2 regions of the Marinomonas pontica genome follow, and region 2 is predicted to be linked to the other one. Evidence: predicted binding sites of a transcription regulator. Region 2 holds the regulator's gene; the other holds the start of a gene.

Region 1 (9,146 bases), 1.3 Mb from region 2:
AGCAGGCTTTCTAGTTCGAATGACTCTTCACCGGGAAAAGCGCGCTGTATTAAATCTTTTGCCAGAATGGTGTTGAGCGGTGGCAAAGCAACGGCTTCCGCCTGTTTGTGTTGTTGAGCGCCTTCCAATGACAAACCAATGGCAGGGCCAAACACAGCGTCTTGAAAAACGCGCAGGTGAATCGGTGCAGACAATTGATTGGAAGCCTGACGGCGCGTGATTAAACGAATGTGAAACAGCTCAAAAATTTCCCGTAAGGCATCGGCGTTGGGCGTTTTTTGTTTGTCTTTGAACAGTTGGTTCAGGGCTTTTGTTGCCTCGGAAACGTCAATTTTGAAGCGGAAAGCGTGGCTGTCTGGGGATTGCTTGGCGAGCAATTGGTTGCGTTGAAATTGCACCAAAAACTGAAAACCTTCAATGGCGGTTTCTGGCGTTCTAAAAGTGGGAATGCCCGCTTCGTTGATGCGTGTGCGCATGTTGGTCATATTGCCACCGCCGAGTAAACACACCATGACGAGTTTTTTCTGCGTGCGATGCAGCTTGATGATGAGATCATACAGGGAATCAATATCAATCAATGCCGTAGGACTTAGCGTCAGCAGTACGGCACCGCAGTCGTCACTGTGTAACGCGTCGGCAGCAAGGTCGATAAACAGATCCGTCGCGCAACTTGCCCAAACCGTAGTCACTGGGCCTATGCCGCCACGACCTGCCATGGTGGTTTCCAGTTTGTCTCTGAGCTCGCCTTCTGGTGTGAGCAGATCAATCTCTAATTCCATGGCGCGTTGCGCGGCGAGTTCCCCCGGTCCTGCGCCATTGCCAATAATTAACAACGAGCCCTCTTTGACGCGACGGGCGTTGGTCATGACCGACGCGGCCGCGATTAAATCGTTTAAGCGACGGCCTCGTACTGCGCCGGTTCGGCTCAGAGCAGCGTCCAGCACTCGCTCGTCCGCACCGATCGAATGTTCTGTGACCACGGCCACGGGTTTGCTTCGTCCGGTTGCTCGTAAACTGCTGAGAAAGCGCGTCGGGCGGCCAATTTTTTGCAAATACATCAAAATCGCCTGACTCTCAAAGTCATTGGATAAATAGTCCAGTACTTGCGAAGGCATCACATCCACGGGAGTTCCCATCGAAACGACTTGTGAGAACCCAATGCCTTGCCATGTCGCCCAATCGACTAAGGCACTCGCGACCGTGCCGGATTGTGACATTAGAGCGAGTCGGCCAGTTAAAGGTTGTGTGAGGCCAAGCCAGGCATAAACGCCTTGTTTTGGGCGGCAAATGCCAAAGCTGTTCGGGCCAAGCAAACGCACATTGTGTTGACGTAATGCTTCAATCAGTGACTCTTGACTGTCTCCCGTCCAAGATAGCATCAGCAAAGAACCAATTCCCGCCGCTCCGCAACTCGCAATGATGTCTTCCATCGACTGATGACTGTGTGTGCCGACCAGCACCGCGATGTCTGGACTATGAGGTAATTCGGTTAAATGCGTGACGAGCGGAAAGGCAAACGGTTTGGCGGGTTGAACGCCCGACAAAAACACAGGGCAAGATTTCTGAGCGTCAGACAACGAGGTTAACAGTGCCAGCATAAGCGGGTTCTGTGCATCATCACCGGTCAACACCACCATCGATTTTGGCGCGAGTAGAGATTGTAATGCGTGTTGGCTCACCTGATCGTCTCCTGAAACTCACGTATATTTGAAGTCATAGCACTGTCTTAGGACTGTAGCACAGTTCTTTGCTGTGCGAATGGTAGACCATCGTAGGGTAGACTGTCCTTAGCGTGTGTGGCTTGATATCAAGCAATTAAACGTCAGAATAGACAACAATTAAAAACGTCAAAAATAGCAATCGTCAAAAATAACAATACTGGAATAAAGATGACCACGGCTTACATCACACACACCTATTGCGACAAACACAACATGGGGGAAGATCACCCAGAATCTCCTCTGCGCCTTGGTGCGATTCAAAACCGATTGATCATGGGGCAATTAATGGACTTTCTACGCCGTTTGGAAGCCGAGCCCGCGACGCGTGAGCAGCTGAATCAGACGCACTCAGCGGCGTATGTGGATGCCATGTTTGCCCGCGCGCCAAAAGAAGGGAGCATTGAATTAGAGCCTGAAACCATTATGATGCCGCACACCTTGGATGCGGCTTTGTATGCCGCAGGCTCTGTCGTACAAGCGGTTGATTTGGTGATGTCTGGTGAAATGGACAATGCGTTTTGCGCGATTCGACCACCTGGTCATCATGCGGAACAAGACAAAGCCATGGGTTTTTGTCTGTTCAATAATATCGCTGTGGGTACTCGTCACGCCATTAAACAGTTTGGCCTAGAGCGTGTGGCGATTGTGGATTTTGACGTTCATCATGGCAACGGCACAGAAGATATTTTCAAAACCGATCCTAGCGTACTGTACGCCTCCAGCTATCAGCACCCATTTTACCCTTACAGCGATCCGGGGGCTTCCCACGATAATATTCTTCATATGCCTCTGGAAGCAGGGTCTGGCAGTGACGCCTTCCAGGCCATTATTACCGAGCAACTCTTGCCTGCCTTGGACGCGTTCAAACCACAGCTTATTATGATTTCCGCAGGGTTTGACGCCCACAAAGAAGACCCTATGGGGCAACTAAGGCTGAGCGAATCGGACTTTACGTGGATCACCGATCTTTTGATGGACGTAGCGGATCGACATTGTGATGGAAAAATTGTCTCGGTCTTGGAAGGCGGCTACAACATAGACGCGCTCGGCCGCGCTGCGTTTTGTCATATCAAAAGTTTGATGAAGTTGTAGTTATAAAACAGAGCACTTTTCTTACCATTTCGCCTCTTATTCCTCTTGGAAAGTACGTCGAGTGTCCGTTGGTGGTTGGCCAAAGAAGCGGTGGTAGGTGCGGCTGAAGTGGGCGGCACTGACAAATCCACAGGCAACTGACACCTCAAAAATGCTGAGGTTTGACTGCTGAATGAGCTGACGTGCACGGGTTAAGCGGTATTCCATATAATAGCGGGCGGGCGTAACGCCGACGTTAATTTTGAACAATCTTTCTATTTGGCGACGGGAAATTCCCACTAGTTTGGTGAGTTCATCGATGCTTAATGGGTCCTCTATGTTACTTTCCATCAGCAAAATGGCGTCTTTTATACAGTCTGGCGTATGCGTGTCGGAGCGTAAAAATCGGTTTGCCGCTTTGTTGTCTGTTTTATGGATTCGGTCAGAACCGATGACTTCGGCAACGGCTTGGGAGCAATCCGCGCCATACGCACCTTTGATAAAGTGAAGCATCATGTCGAGCGCGGTGTTCGGCCCTGAGCAAGTAAACAACGAACCCTCCTCGGTAAAAGCAGACGTTGATAAATGTAACGCCGGAAAGCGCTCTTGCATGATGGCTTTATTGTCTTGATGAATAGAGATGCTCTCGCCAATTTTAATCTTGCTGTCGGCGATGTAAAAACTGCCGTTCCAAAGCCCCATAATAGTGGCACTAGATTGGGCGGCTTTGGCTATTTTTTTGTTCAGCGCAGGTTCGGGTTTGAGTGCGCTGCGAAACCCACCGCAAATAATAAGAACAGAGTCTTTGTCTGTTTCAATGTCTTCGATGTTGCCATCGGTTGTTAATTCGATCGAGATATCAGAGAGCGCTTTGTTGTCTTTCAGGCCGTATGTTTTGCATTCATAAATGGGCTGGCTGTGGACAAGATTCAATGTGATCAAGGTGTCTAAAGCGACGGAAAAGGAAGACATTGAAAAATGGTCCAGCAGCACGAAGCTTGCTCTTCTTATTGGTGCAGAAGTGTTTTTGGTCAGCGTGGAGTGAGAGAAAGCATGGTTTGAGCGTTTCAGATGGCTCTGAAACAAAGAGGCGTTTAGCTTCTCACTGACTTCCAACATTCTATTACCCTTTATGTTTGTTTGTGGACACAATATCCGATTTCAAATGCAAAATAAATGCCGTTATTCAAGCCGATATAGTGTTTATCTTGGCTGTGTTGGGGAATTAAGAGAGGACGTTTTTTGGGGAGGGAGGCAGAAGAGGAAAAAGAGCCGCGCATAATTCGCGACTCTTTTCGCATTCGATTATTGATCCCAATTCAATAGCACGGGCTGTTGTGCGTCATGGGCGAAGAAGTAACCTGCTTTCGGTGTAACGTATAAGGTTTGGCCTTTTTCGAAGCCGTTTTTATCGAATGCTTTGTGAGGCAGGTCGATTTCCCATACGTCGTTGCTGTGCCAATCAATCGGAGTCAGTTCTAGGCGAACTTCAGCACCAATTGGGTTGATGGCAATCACGCGCAGCGGCAAGTTGGCTTGCACCGTTGGTTCTCTTGAGACAAAGAATTCATGGGAGCGAATGTACAGTTGGCCGTCTTTCTGTTCTGCACCATTTGGCAGAACGATATTGGCTTGCAGATTTTGCCATTTGCCATTTTCTACTTTGCCATCAAAAACATTGGCGTTACCAAGAAAGTCGAACACAAATCGGCTGTTGGGTGAGGCATAAAGCGCACCGGGTTGGTCGATTTGCTCTATGTGGCCGTTGCTCATCACGACAACGCGATCAGACAGCTCCAAGGCTTCTTCTTGGTCATGGGTGACAAACACGCTGGTGAAGCCTAGTTCGTCGTGCAATCCGCGCAACCAGCGACGTAGCTCTTTACGAACCTTGGCATCTAAAGCACCAAAGGGTTCGTCTAGTAGCAAGACTTCAGGCTGAGTCGCCAAGGCACGTGCCAAAGCAATACGTTGTTTTTGACCGCCAGAAAGCTGGGATGGGAAACGGCTGGCAAGATGCTCAAGCTGCACCATTTCCAATAAATGCATCACGCGGTTTTTTATTTCAGTCGGGGTTGGGCGTTCTTTACGTGGTAAGACTTCTAAGCCAAAGGCGACGTTATCCGCCACTGTCATGTGGCGGAACAAGGCGTAGTTTTGGAACACAAATCCTACGCGACGATCTCGCACATGTAAGTTGGTTACGTCTCTGTCACCAAACTGAATGCGGCCAGTGTCTGCGCCTTCTAATCCAGCAATAATACGCAATAACGTGGTTTTTCCAGAACCGGATGGTCCAAGCAAGCCAATCATTTCGCCTTCGTGGATGTCCAATGACAACGGTGACAAGGCTTGAAAATGCCCAAAGTGTTTGGAAATGTTTTCAATCAAAATGCTCATTGTGTCACCTGTCTTTCTTTTTCAGCTTCAATTTTTAAACTACGTTCCTGACGCCATTCAATAAAGGCTTTCAGCAATAAGGTAAGTAGGGCAATCATTGCCAAAAGCGAGGCGCTGGCAAACGCGGCAGCGGCTTGATAATCCTCATACTGGGCTTGTACCTGTAATGGCAGCGTGTTGGTTTCACCGCGAATATTGCCGGACACCACAGACACAGCGCCGAATTCCCCAACCGCACGCGCGTTGGTCAGGATCACGCCATAAATCAGCGCCCATTTAATATTCGGTAACGTCACTCGGCGGAATAATTGCCAGCCAGAAGCGCCCAGAATTACCGCCGCTTCTTCGTCTTCTCGACCTTGTTGTTGCATCAGCGGGATCAATTCACGAGCCACAAATGGACAAGTCACAAACACGGTGACCATGACAATGCCCGGCCAAGCGAACATCAATTGGATGTCTTGATCATAAAGCCAAGAGCCAATCCAACCGTTATTGCCGTACAACAATAGATAAAGTAGACCAGCTACCACGGGCGACACGGCGAAGGGAATATCCATCAGGGTCATCAAGAGTTTGCGACCAGGGAATTCAAAGCGGGTTACGGCCCATGCCAGCATCACACCGAATACCAAGTTGATAGGCACGGTTAACGCTGCAACGACTAGAGTCAAACCAATGGCGTGCAAGGTATCAGCTTCAATCAAACTGTTGAAGTAGTGCGCTGCGCCTTCCACAAAGGCTTGTTGGAAGATGGCAATCAGCGGCACGACTAACAAAATCGCGGTCAAAAACAGCGTGAGACCAATGAGTAACCATTTCACCAATGGGCTGTCGCCGACTCGAAGTTGGTTTGATGAGTGTTTAGACGATGACATATAAGCTTCCTAACTGCGTCCGTGAAGACGACGTAAATAACGTGCCTGCCAAATGTTAATGGCGAACAAGAGGACGAGCGACGCCATCAACACGACCGAGGCAATGGCGCTGGCGGCAGGAAAATCGAACTCTTGTAAGCTAACGAAGATCATCAAAGACGTAATCTCGCTGACGTAAGGCATGTTGCCTGCGATAAAAATCACCGCGCCAAATTCGCCTAAGCTACGAGTGAAAGACAAGGCAATGCCCGTCATCAAAGCTGGCCATAAGGCGGGGAAAATAACCCGACGAAATACCGACCAATCGGACGCGCCCAGCGTCATTCCTGCTTCTTCCTCTTCTGGTGACAGTTCTTCCAAAACGGGCTGTACCGTTCGAACCACGAAGGGAATACTGGTAAACGCCATGGCAAGTACAATGCCCCAAGGTGTGTAAGCCACTTTTAGCCCTAGGCTTTCAAGGATGTCACCATACCAACCGTTTTGAGCGTACAAAGTCGCCAAGGTGATACCTGCCACCGCTGTTGGCAACGCAAAAGGCAAATCGACTAAGGCATCTAAAATACGGCGTCCGGGGAAGTCGTATCGCACCAACACCCAAGCGAGTAGAAGGCCAAAAAAACCATTGAAAACAGAAGCAATTAACGCCGCCCACAGCGTCACCTTGTAACTGGCAACCACGCGTTCGTCACTGATGACTTGCCAATATCTGTCCCAGCCCATATCGACCGATTGCATCACCAGTCCGCTCATGGGGAGTAATAGAATCAAGCTGATAAACAGCAGAGACGTGCCCAAACTCAAACTGAGTCCGGGCAAAACTCGCTTATGGCGAGGCCGTGTTTCGGTCGCGCTTAGATGTGTTGCCATGTTTTTGCCTATGGTGTTCTTAATAATTAAACGCGCTGTTCAGAGACAGAAAAGCCGAACACGCGTGCGTATCCGGCTAGTGTTTCTCTATGTGATATTAGCGGCGCTGAAGTTGGTCTAGTTTACCACCATTTGCGAATAATTCTTTAGTTGCTTGTGGCCAGCCACCTGCAATGTTTTCGACGGTTAGCAAGTTAACTTCTGGGAACTTGTCAGCAAATTCGGCTTTCACTACGTCGTTATGCACGCGGTAGTTGAAACCCGCCAATAGACGCTGAGATTCCTCGCTGTACAAGTAGCTTAGGTATTCACGAGACACGGCTTCGGTGCCATTTTTCTTCGCATTTTTTTCCACTACAGCGACTGGGAATTCCGCCAAGATAGAGGTTTTTGGTACAACCACTTCGTACTTGTCTGCACCGTATTGGTTACGAATGTTGTTTACTTCGGATTCGAAGGTGATCAACACATCACCAATGCCACGCTCAACGAAAGTCGTTGTTGCGCCACGGCCGCCGGTATCAAACACAGACACGTTTTTCAGGAAAGTACCTAGAAAATCGTCGACTTTCGCTTCGTTGTCTTTACCAAAAGTATTTTGTGCATAACCGTAAGCGGCTAAGAACGTGTAACGGCCATTGCCAGAGGTTTTTGGATTTGGGAACACCAATGCCACATCGTTACCGGCTAGATCGCCCCAACTTTTGATGTTTTTCGGATTGCCTTTACGAACTAGGAAAGCAATCGTTGAATAATAAGGCGAGCTGGCATTTGGGAATTCATTTTTCCAATCGGCTGGAATCATACGGCCTTTGTCATGCAGAACTTGAACGTCAGTAACTTGGTTAAAAGTAACGACGTCTGCTGACAAGCCATTCATGATGGCATTGGCTTGTTTTGAAGAACCTGCGTGAGACTGTTTTATCTCGATGGTTTTGCCGGTTGTTTCTAGCCAATGTTTTTCAAACGTTGGGTTGTAAGTCGCAAACAGCTCACGAGCAATGTCATAAGACGTGTTAAGAATGGTTTGATCCGCAGCCGACGCTTGAACGGCGCCGCTCAATAACAATGTACCAATAATAGATTTTAAAAAGCGTGGTTTAGTTTTCATGGAATCCTCATCTGGGAAGCAATAAGTTAGATTGCTCACGAGATTACTTAAAAGATTTAGTTATTACAATCGGTAAAAATAAACTTTTTTGGAATAACTATAGTGCGATATTTCGCCAAATCAGGCCTCGATTTTGGCAATCAGCGTGTGCAGCCACGTCATGAAAACCACTAAGCGTTTTGGCGGCAAGCGACGAGAGGGATAGAGTAATGACACCGGCATAGGGGCGGCTTCGTATTCGGGTAATATTGCCATAAGTTGGCCCTGTTGGATGAAGCTTTCCACGCCAATGACTGGGATTTGTGCGATGCCTAAACCGGACAGACAAGCCTTTAAATACGCGTCCGTACCATTCACCGCTAGGCTGCTCGGCATAGACAGTTGCTTCACTTTACCATCTTCTGTGTATTCAAACTGAGCGTCAATATTGCCCAGTGTGTGTGAATACTCTATCAGCTTGTGGTGCACTAATTCTGGCAGTGTTTGTGGTATGCCAAATTTTTCGGCATAGCTTGGTGACACACAATTGACGCTACGATATTGAGTAAGAGGGCGAGCAATGAGGCTGCTGTCATTCAAATCACCCACCCGAACCACACAATCAATACCTTGTTTTACTGGGTCGACACGATAATCGGCGCTGCTGATCTTTAATTGAATATTGGGGTAAGTTTGCAAAAAATCCGCCAGATGAGGAATCACCACGGTGCTAGCAAATCGGCTGGGCATATCGATTCTGAGCACGCCTCGAATGTCGTCTGGTTCGCGTTGAAACTGACTGTCTAGGGCATCCATTTCAGCCAGTATGGCTTGGCATTGAGGGAAATAGGTCTCGCCGTCCTGAGTCAATGTCACGCTGCGAGTACTGCGATGAAACAGCCTAATCCCCAAATTTTTTTCAAGACTTTGGACAGAGTGGGAAACGCTCGATTTGGGCAAACCAAGGGCGTCAGCGGCTTTGGTAAAACTACCCGATTGCGCCACCAAAACAAATCGTTGCATTGCCTCAAATTTATCCATTATCGATTCCATTGTTTGTTTAATCCGAACAATGTTATCAGTTTTGGTGCGTTTATCTAGATTAATAAACGCTCT
Region 2 (9,146 bases):
GGATACACGGTCTGTTGCGCTTCTTCTGAAAGCGAGCGACAAAGCTGCGTCATAAATTCATTTTTATGACCGACTCCCGCACCATGGGCGAGGTAAAAATGTGATGTTTTCATAGTATTCAGATTTTAAAAAAACCATTAAATCAAATTCCACGTTCGCTGAGAACGGTGGTCGAAAATTTTTGGGGAAGGTTTGTGTGTTTTTATCCTGTCAGCATGATAATTATTGATCTGCGTCAGAAAAGACCACACCGCTAAAGAGTAGACTTCCTATTAGAAATTTTAATAGGAACACACGATGATTTGGGATTCTTCACTTATTAGTAAGTATGATTTATCTGGGCCCCGCTATACTTCATACCCGACCGCGCCACAGTTTGATCCAGCAATCAGTAAGATTGCTCTAATCGACAAGATGTTAATGCCATCGGATGCCCCTTTGAGCTTATATTTCCACATACCATTTTGTGCACACCTTTGTTACTACTGTGCATGCAATAAAATTGTGACAAAGCAATATGACAAAGGTGTGGAATACGTCGAACTGCTCGGTGAAGAAATGAGGCTACGTAGCCTGATGCTCGATCACACCAGAGACGTTACGCAGTTGCATTTTGGCGGTGGAACTCCCACCTTTTTGACAGAAGAGCTGATCGCAACTCTGTTTGAAAACATCAAACAGTATTTCAATTTAGTAAATGATGGCACTCAAGATTACAGTATTGAGATAGATCCTAGAGAAATTACCTATTCAAAGCTGAAATTATTGACGGAAATGGGAATAAACCGAATCAGTATTGGTGTGCAAGACTTTGATGCTAAAGTACAAGAAGCCATTCATCGGGTTCAGCCGCTTACCATGGTGTCTGAGCTTGTGGACAATGCTCGCTCACTGGGCATTAAATCCATTAATTTTGATTTGATATATGGCCTGCCCTACCAGTCACTAGAGGGATTCAAAGAAACTCTTGATCAGGTGATTTCATTGTCTCCTGAACGTATTTCATTGTTTAACTATGCGCACCTGCCTGAGCGGTTTCGTGCTCAGAAACGCATTTTAGACAACACTCTTCCCTTACCCAATATCAAGCTAGATTTATTAAAAATGAGCATCGAATACCTAACCGCAGCGGGTTACGATTACATTGGTATGGATCATTTTGCTAAACCCAGCGATGAATTAGCGCTTGCTCAAAAACAAGGCAAGTTACAAAGAAATTTTCAAGGCTACACAACACATGCTGGTACAGACTTAGTGGCTTTTGGTGTGTCTGCTATTAGCGATTTAAATGGCATTTATATACAGAACTACACAGACTTATCTGCTTATAGGAGTAGTATTGAAAAAGGTCAACTAGCGATTGCAAAAGGGTACATTAGTGACCACGATGATAGAGTTAGACATCAGGTTATTATGACGCTCATATCTCAATTTAAATTGGACGTTACAGAGGTAGAGGAAAGGCACAAAATTCATTTCTTCGATTATTTTTCTCAGGAAATGGACAAGCTATCTCCTATGCTAGAAGATGGAATGATTGAAATAGACCAGTGTGGAATGCAGACCACAATTAAGGTTACCGAGCGTGGGCGTTTGCTTATTCGATGCATTTGTATGGTTTTCGATAAGCATTTAAACAACACAGTAAAATATTCTAAAGTAATATAGATGGATCTCAGGGAGAGCTAAATGTCAATGACACACACACATTCGCGTTTTAATAGCACGTTAACTTCGCAGTGCCAGAACTGCAGTTTAAGTGCACTATGCCTTCCAATTGCTCTAGCTGATGAAGACATCAATAGATTGGACCAAATTATTGAGCGTAAAAAACCACTCAAAAAAGGTGAATTCCTTTTTCGTCAGGGTGAAGCCTTTGATTCCGTTTACGCTGTTCGCTCTGGAACACTAAAAACGTTTAACATTACCTCTTTTGGTGAAGAACAAATTACTGGCTTTTATTGCCCTAGTGAGTTGGTAGGCCTAAGCGGCATTGACTCCAACACCTACCCTGTTTCTGCCAAGGCTTTAGAAACAACAACCGTCTGTGAGATACCATTTAGCCATCTAGAAGAGCTTTCGTCTCAGATACCATCATTAAAGCACCAACTGTTTAAAGTGATGAGCCGTAAGATTTCAGATGACCAACAAATGATGGTTTTACTCGGTAAAAAAAATGCGGATGAAAAAGTGGCCTCTTTCCTTTTAAATCTTTCGAATCGCTTCAAAAAACGAGGCTATTCGGCCAGCTCATTCCGTTTGTCTATGTCTCGTGGCGAAATTGGCAATTACTTGGGACTAGCAGTTGAAACGGTGAGCCGTGTCATTACTCGCTTTCAGAAAAGTGAACTGATCCATGTAGACGGAAAAGAAATTGAAATAGTTGATTTCCCAGAAATGCAAAAACTCGTTGGGGTTGCTAGTGATTGTGGTAAAATCTCTCACATTTGAATGATTTTGAGGCAATACCATAATGCTCTACGATGATTACTACGTTAAATCGCTAATCCAAACGGTTGAAGATTGGCCAAAACAAGGCATCAGCTTCCGAGATATCACCCCTATTTTTAGTGATCCTAAAGGGATGAGAATGGTAGTGGATGCTTATGTGCATCGTTATATGGCTACAGATATTACGCACATTGCTTGTATCGACGCGCGTGGCTTTTTGATCGCTGCTGTTTTAGCGTATGAACTTCAAAAGCCACTGATTTTGGTTCGCAAGAAAGGCAAGCTGCCTGGCAAAACCATCTCTCAAAAGTACGCTCTTGAGTATGGAGAAGCAGAGCTTGAAATCCAAGAAGGCTCTGTAAAGGCTGGAGATGAAGTTTTATTGTTTGACGACTTGATTGCAACCGGCGGCACTTTATTTGCTGCAATCAAATTGCTAACAAAACAAGGCGCAAATATTAAAGAAGTGGCGGCAATTATTGATTTACCTGATTTGGGTGGAAGCCAAAAATTACGCGACAGCGATATTCCAGTTTTTAGTCTGTGTGCCTACGACGGCGATTGATTGTAACAGATATAAAAGAGTGTAACTTGATATAAAAAAGGTGGCCTAGGCCACCTTTTTTATATCGTCCAGAAATCTAGAACTAGAAGTCTACTGTAGCACCGACAGACAAACCTTTGTTTGACTCTTTACGCGTATTGTCATCGTAAATAGTCACTGTCTTACCATAGCGAATGTAGGCACGTGCATTGCGCATCGTCATGTATTCTGCTCGGAACTCATATGTGTACATGTGATCCAGATTAGTGAAGGATAATACTTCGGGCGCATAGTACAATGAGCCGTAAATACTAACGCGATTAGCTTGTGGAATCGTGTAACGGTACCAACCACCTAAGCTCAGCGCCATTGACAGATCATCTTCATTATCTAAATCCGCATCGATAGCGTACAAACGTGCGCCAATGCCAACTTGTAACGGCCCGCTTGTGTCTGAGTCTTGTACGCTTAGACCAAGGTGAGCAGTCGACGTGCTTTCGTCTTTATCATGGGTGATACCCGCATCGATACCAAAGCTTCCCAAGTCTAAGTTTACGTCACCTTTAACAGTTTCATTGGTTAAGCTCACACCCGCTGTAGAAGCATTAACAACAGAAGCTCCAAGTATTCCAGCAGTAAGAAGCAATGTTTTATACGTAAAGTTCATTAGAAATATCCTATAACGAAATTATGTTCAGTCGGTTCAAAGCATCTGGCGCTTGCTTTAGACCTTTAAAATCAAATAACTCTGTGTCTGCTAAGTGCGATGGAACAACATTCTGCATAGCCGAAAACATTGTTTCCGTTCTACCAGGAAATTCTACTTCCCACTTTTGCAGCATATCTTTCACAACTTGTCGTTGAAGATTCTCTTGGGAGCCGCAAAGATTGCATGGAATAATGGGATATTCCTTCATCGTAGCAAACGCTTCAATGTCTTTTTCTTTGCAGTATGCCAAAGGGCGTATAACAACATGTTTACCATCATCACTTAGTAATTTTGGTGGCATGGATTTCAATTTTCCGCCAAAAAACATGTTTAAAAATAACGTTTCGAGAATGTCATCTCTATGGTGCCCTAGAGCAATTTTAGTTGCCCCTATTTCTTCGGCAAAACCGTACAAAGAACCACGACGTAAGCGCGAACAAAGGCCGCAAGTCGTTTTGCCTTCTGGTACGATTTCTTTAACAATACTGTAAGTATCACGCTCCAAAATATGGAAATCCACCCCTAACTCTTCCAAGTAGGCAGGTAGAATATGCTCCGGAAAACCTGGTTGTTTTTGATCCAAATTAACCGCAACGATACTAAAATTGATAGGAGCGCTCGCTTGTAAATTTCGTAAAATCTCAAGCATGGTATAAGAGTCTTTACCGCCCGATAAACACACCATTACTTTGTCACCGTCTTCAATCATGTTGAAGTCGGAAATAGCTTGGCCTGTCAGTCTGCGAAGACGCTTTTGGAGCTTATTCAGCTCTAACTTTTCTTTGGGTCTATTAGATAAATCCATCATATATACGCTGTAAACAAAACGGGCTCATCTTACTATAAGGAGGCTGGAATCGCATCAAAAATGAAGAACATAAGGCAAATGTGCATGAAAATTCATTATTACAAGGAGAAGAATGGCTTATTACTTGCTTTTGTCTACAAACTGTAAGGTTGATTTACAGCCCTTACAGATATACTCAGTTCCTTTCTGCGCTCGACTATGACGCTGTTTACTAAATTGATGCTTTTGGCATGAACATTGGTATTCGTACGCTTGTTTTTGCGGAGGTGTATCAAATGTGTGTGTACGGTTAGGCCTAAGCCCGTAGATTTTAATCATCACTGCTTGCCACTCTTTCCCATGCGGTTTAACTGTATTGCCATATATTTGATAAACGATTAAATGCGCTACTTCATGAGGGACTACGGTATCCATAAATTCACTTGGGTTTTGTTGATACATATACACATTAAAACGCAGCTCGTTCTTTTGCAGGTGTGCGGTTCCTGCAGCCCTTCCGCGTTGTTTAAGGTTACAAACAGGCCGCCTAAATCGATTATTAAAAAACACATCCGCCCTTTCAAAACAGGACTCAACTTTGTTGTTGATGTGTTCTAAGGCTTCTTCTTCGAGGCTGTGTCGTGCTTTTCTTGATAGTGCATTCATCCAGAAACAACCTCTTCGGAATCAATGTCATTTACCAACTTGATCAAGTCTTCCGCAAAATCAACGAAATATTCTTTAGATAATCCAGTCAATCGACTCAATGAGGCTACGGACTTAGGTCTTTGCGAACAAATAAGTCTTAATTGGGTGTCACTCAGTTTGTTTGTTTCACTGGTGGATTTCCAAGCTAAAACCTTGTGCCATCGTAGTGCTTCTCGACCGATCTGATCTTCTTCCATAGTGGGATAGTATTGTTCGTTAGGAACGATTATTTGCTCTTTGCCCTGAAGCACTGTCCGAGATTTTTCGTTAATTTGAACCGTAAATGTGTGGGATGAACCAATTGTAATGTATTCAAACGCAATAAGATGTCGTACGACGGACTTCCATTGAGCCTCGCTCAATTCTTTGCCTTTACCGAACAAAGGTAAACTCTCTGCTTTGGCGGATAAAACCGCTTTCGTCCTTTTGCCTAGCAAGACTTGTATCAACAAAGAGAAAGGTTGTACGCCCCGTGTATGATAAATCAACGACAGTAATTTTTGGCTGGCAATCGTCATATTTTGTTCGGCGCGATTAGACAAACATCGGTCACAATGCTGGCAAGCGTCAATTTTTTCATCGAAATGAGACAACAAGTTTTGCCTTCTACACCCTCGATTTTCGAGAATATAAAACAAATTATTCAGGTGTTGAGCGTCTGTTTCTTCGTGAAAAGACACTAACTGTTGCGCCTGTAACATATCCTGCAAACCATATAAAAGCAGTGATTTAGCGGGCTTACCATCTCGTCCGGCTCGACCAACTTCTTGAAAATAGGCTTCAGGGCTGTTGGGTAAATCCAAATGCACAACAAATCGAACATGAGCGATATCGATGCCCATTCCATAAGCGGTTGTGGCAACCATGATAGTGCCATGTCGTTCCGCGAAAAGGCGGTGATTTGTGTGTTTGTCTTGATCTAACATAGCAGCATGATAGCTTAAACTTGGCAGCCCGAGTGAGGTTAGCCAACCTGCGATTTCTTCTGTTTTTTTACGAGAACGACAGTAGACGATACCCGTTTCACCGGGTACTTCATGATGCAGAAAGTACAACAATTGCTGTTTCGCTTTTCGCTTTTGCGCAATATGAATCTTTATATTTGTTCGGTCAAAACTGCTTCGCAACACATGACAATCGGTCAAATTTAACGAGGTTTGAATTGTCTGAATGGTATTTTGATCAACTGTCCCTGTCAGAGCAATGATAGGGATGTCTGGAAAAGCCTGCTTAAGTTGTCCTAATTGGCTGTATTCCGGTCTGAAAAATCGCCCCCACTGAGAAATACAATGCGCTTCATCGATGGCAAATAAGGCGATATCAAAACTGTGCAAGAAGCCAATAACAGATGGCTGCACTAATTTTTCTGGTGATAAGTAGAGTAAATCGATGTGCTGATGACGCAACGCCCATACCAAATCGTCTTGCTCGCCTGGGTTTAAGGTCGAATTTAGGAATTTAGCTCTAATCCCTTTTTTGTTTAACTCTTCTACTTGTTGAGACATTAAAGACAATAGTGGGCTGACAACAATGGCCACACCGTTTCGGATCAGCCCTGCTGCCTGATACACCAATGATTTCCCACCGCCGGTAGGCGCAGCGAGCAATACATCTTTCCCTTCGCACAAAGCATCGATCGCCTTTTCTTGCAAGGGACGATATTCGGAGTAGCCTAAACGGGAAAGTGTGAGAGTCTTTTCATTCATTTGTGAATTATCTCTTAACCCGTCACTTTCTGCATCGATTTTTCGCCCTGTTTTCGCTAGAATCGGACACTTAATTTGTATTGGGGAAACATTTACATGGCACACCAACCTCTTGATGACCTTGAGCTAGAGACGTTAGAAAATTTTTTGGATTCTGATCAGGTTCATGAGGAATGTCAGAACTTTGTGATGGCTCATGGCTTTTTGACCGCTCTTTCTATTTGCCCTACTCCGATAACGGAAGATAAATGGTTACCCGTCATCTTCGAAGACACACCAACATTCGAAAATGAAAAGCAAGAGAAGCAAATTCTTCAGTATTTATCTCGCTTGTTTGTTGATATTCAGAAAGAGTTAGAATCAGAAGAAGGCTTTTTAATTCCTTGCGAGCTAGAAATGGGAAGCTCTCCTGAGGAATTAAGTGAACTACAAGAATGGGCGACGGGCTTCATGGAAGGCGTTTTCATGACAGAAAGCCAATGGTTCGAGTCGGAAAAAGAAGAAGTCGTTGCAGAGTTGCTTCTTCCTATTATGGTCGCTTCCGATTTATTTGATGACGAAGAAGTGGTTCAAATTCGTGAAAGTGAAAAGTTAACCAATTCGTGTATTGCTCAGATTCCTGAAGTCGTCACGGATTTGTTTTTGGTATTGCGAACCGAGCCTGAAAAACGCCCTTTCCCAAAGGCGCAACCTAAAGCAAAAACACAAGGCAACAAGAACAAGAAAAAAGGCGGGAAACGATAAGTTCAATAGACACCTGTCTGTGCATCACAGGCAGGTGTTGCGTAACGCGACAAGTGTTATATCGTCAAGCTGCTCGGTTTCCCCACGGTATTCTGCCAGCCTTTTTTCTGCGGTCTTCTGAGCGTTTAATAAGCTCACTTGAGAATATGATTCTTGAATAACTGACTGAGTTCTCTCACTTCCAAGCATTTCATTAGAAGCATTTTTTAACTCTAGTACACCATCAGAAATAATAATCAAGGTATCACCAGCCAAAAGCTCGGTTTCTTGAAGGTCGGATTCAAACTCTTCCGCAGACAATACCCCCAACGGCATATGGGACGATCGCAATAAGTCAAGCTGACCAGACACTCTACGAATAAACGCATTGGGCATGCCTCCTCCCCAATAGGTGATTTTACCAAAGGTCGTTATCAGCATGATGTATCCCGCACAAAACATATAGTCTGGCAAAACGCTGAGGAGTATTCGGTTTATTTTACTGGCCAATTTATTAATGCCATCCAAATCATCGACAGCGTCAAAAAAAGCCTGCATCACCGGTAAAGCGCCAATGGATGCCGGTAGGCCATGCCCAGTGAAGTCGCCGACAAAAACCAAACGCGCACCATCAGCGCGTGTTTTTACCAATGCCAAATCACCATTAAAGCTGGCCGCCGACAGCCTTGTAATAGCAACGCTTTCTGAATTCTGCTCACTGCGTGTTTGGATATGATCCAAAACGTGATGCGCCATTTCATGTTCGCGTTCAATCACAGTTTGATAAAAAGTCAGCGCTTTGTTTTTGCGATACATCTCTTTAATCAATTCGACATGCCGCATATGAGTTTTTAAACGAATATTAAACAATACTTCATTGAACGGCTTTGGAATGAAATCATCAGCGCCGTTTTTAAAGCAACTGTCCATAACCGGGTCTGACGTTTGCGATGCAAGAAAGATAATGGGCACAAAACGATGTCCAGCTAGAGATTTAAGCTTTTTAACTAAATCTAGGCCATTGCCACCTTTTATGATCACGTCTAACGTCACAATATCAGGCGCAAATTCAACAAAGGCGGCGGCAGCATCGTCAAAGTTATCTACGGTTTTAACCAGCACTCCCGCTTTTTCGGCGCACAAAGAAATAATTTCGCGATAAACTAACTCACTGTCTACGCATAATAATTTCATCTATTTCGCCTTATACAATGTCAAAGCGCTTATCAAAACGAGAAATCATTAGAATGTTTTTAATGAAATCATTGGCCCCTTTTAATTGAATATGACACTCAGCATCAATCGCATTCCTCATGCTAAGCAACATACCCAGTGCTGCACTGTCTAAATATTCAACCATACTCATGTCAACTATGTATGTGTTATAGCGTCTAGTGAGATCCGAGTAAGATTCACGAAAGTCATTAAACAACGAGAAGTCAAAGCTTCCCACTATCGTGATAACAACCTGATCGCTTTCGTCATTGATAGCTACGCTAATACTCATTGGCTCATCGA

The links. Region 2 encodes FNR, which switches genes on or off when oxygen is low (the NO sensors DNR and NnrR bind a similar motif). Its sites were predicted from a motif close to TTGATNTANATCAA; they were not measured.
Region 1: the regulator FNR is predicted to act here: its motif matches at 1,802-1,815, upstream of AABA11_RS01965 (histone deacetylase family protein).

What each region holds. Positions count from the first base shown of each region.
Region 1 covers NZ_AP027271.1:409,833-418,978, forward strand. The annotation lists gene AABA11_RS01960 (bifunctional acetate--CoA ligase family protein/GNAT family N-acetyltransferase) at 1-1,679, opposite strand, end outside; gene AABA11_RS01965 (histone deacetylase family protein) at 1,890-2,813, shown strand; gene AABA11_RS01970 (GlxA family transcriptional regulator) at 2,850-3,911, opposite strand; gene AABA11_RS01975 (sulfate/molybdate ABC transporter ATP-binding protein) at 4,098-5,192, opposite strand; gene cysW (sulfate ABC transporter permease subunit CysW) at 5,189-6,070, opposite strand; gene cysT (sulfate/thiosulfate ABC transporter permease CysT) at 6,080-6,940, opposite strand; gene cysP (thiosulfate ABC transporter substrate-binding protein CysP) at 7,038-8,051, opposite strand; gene AABA11_RS01995 (LysR family transcriptional regulator) at 8,172-9,071, opposite strand.
Region 2 covers NZ_AP027271.1:1,755,834-1,764,979, reverse strand. The annotation lists gene AABA11_RS08230 (alpha/beta family hydrolase) at 1-113, opposite strand, end outside; gene hemN (oxygen-independent coproporphyrinogen III oxidase) at 298-1,668, shown strand; gene fnr (fumarate/nitrate reduction transcriptional regulator Fnr) at 1,690-2,451, shown strand; gene AABA11_RS08215 (adenine phosphoribosyltransferase) at 2,474-3,016, shown strand; gene AABA11_RS08210 (YfaZ family outer membrane protein) at 3,099-3,662, opposite strand; gene ttcA (tRNA 2-thiocytidine(32) synthetase TtcA) at 3,673-4,512, opposite strand; gene AABA11_RS08200 (SprT family zinc-dependent metalloprotease) at 4,633-5,157, opposite strand; gene AABA11_RS08195 (RecQ family ATP-dependent DNA helicase) at 5,154-6,905, opposite strand; gene AABA11_RS08190 (UPF0149 family protein) at 7,002-7,649, shown strand; gene AABA11_RS08185 (fused response regulator/phosphatase) at 7,674-8,822, opposite strand; gene AABA11_RS08180 (STAS domain-containing protein) at 8,833-9,135, opposite strand.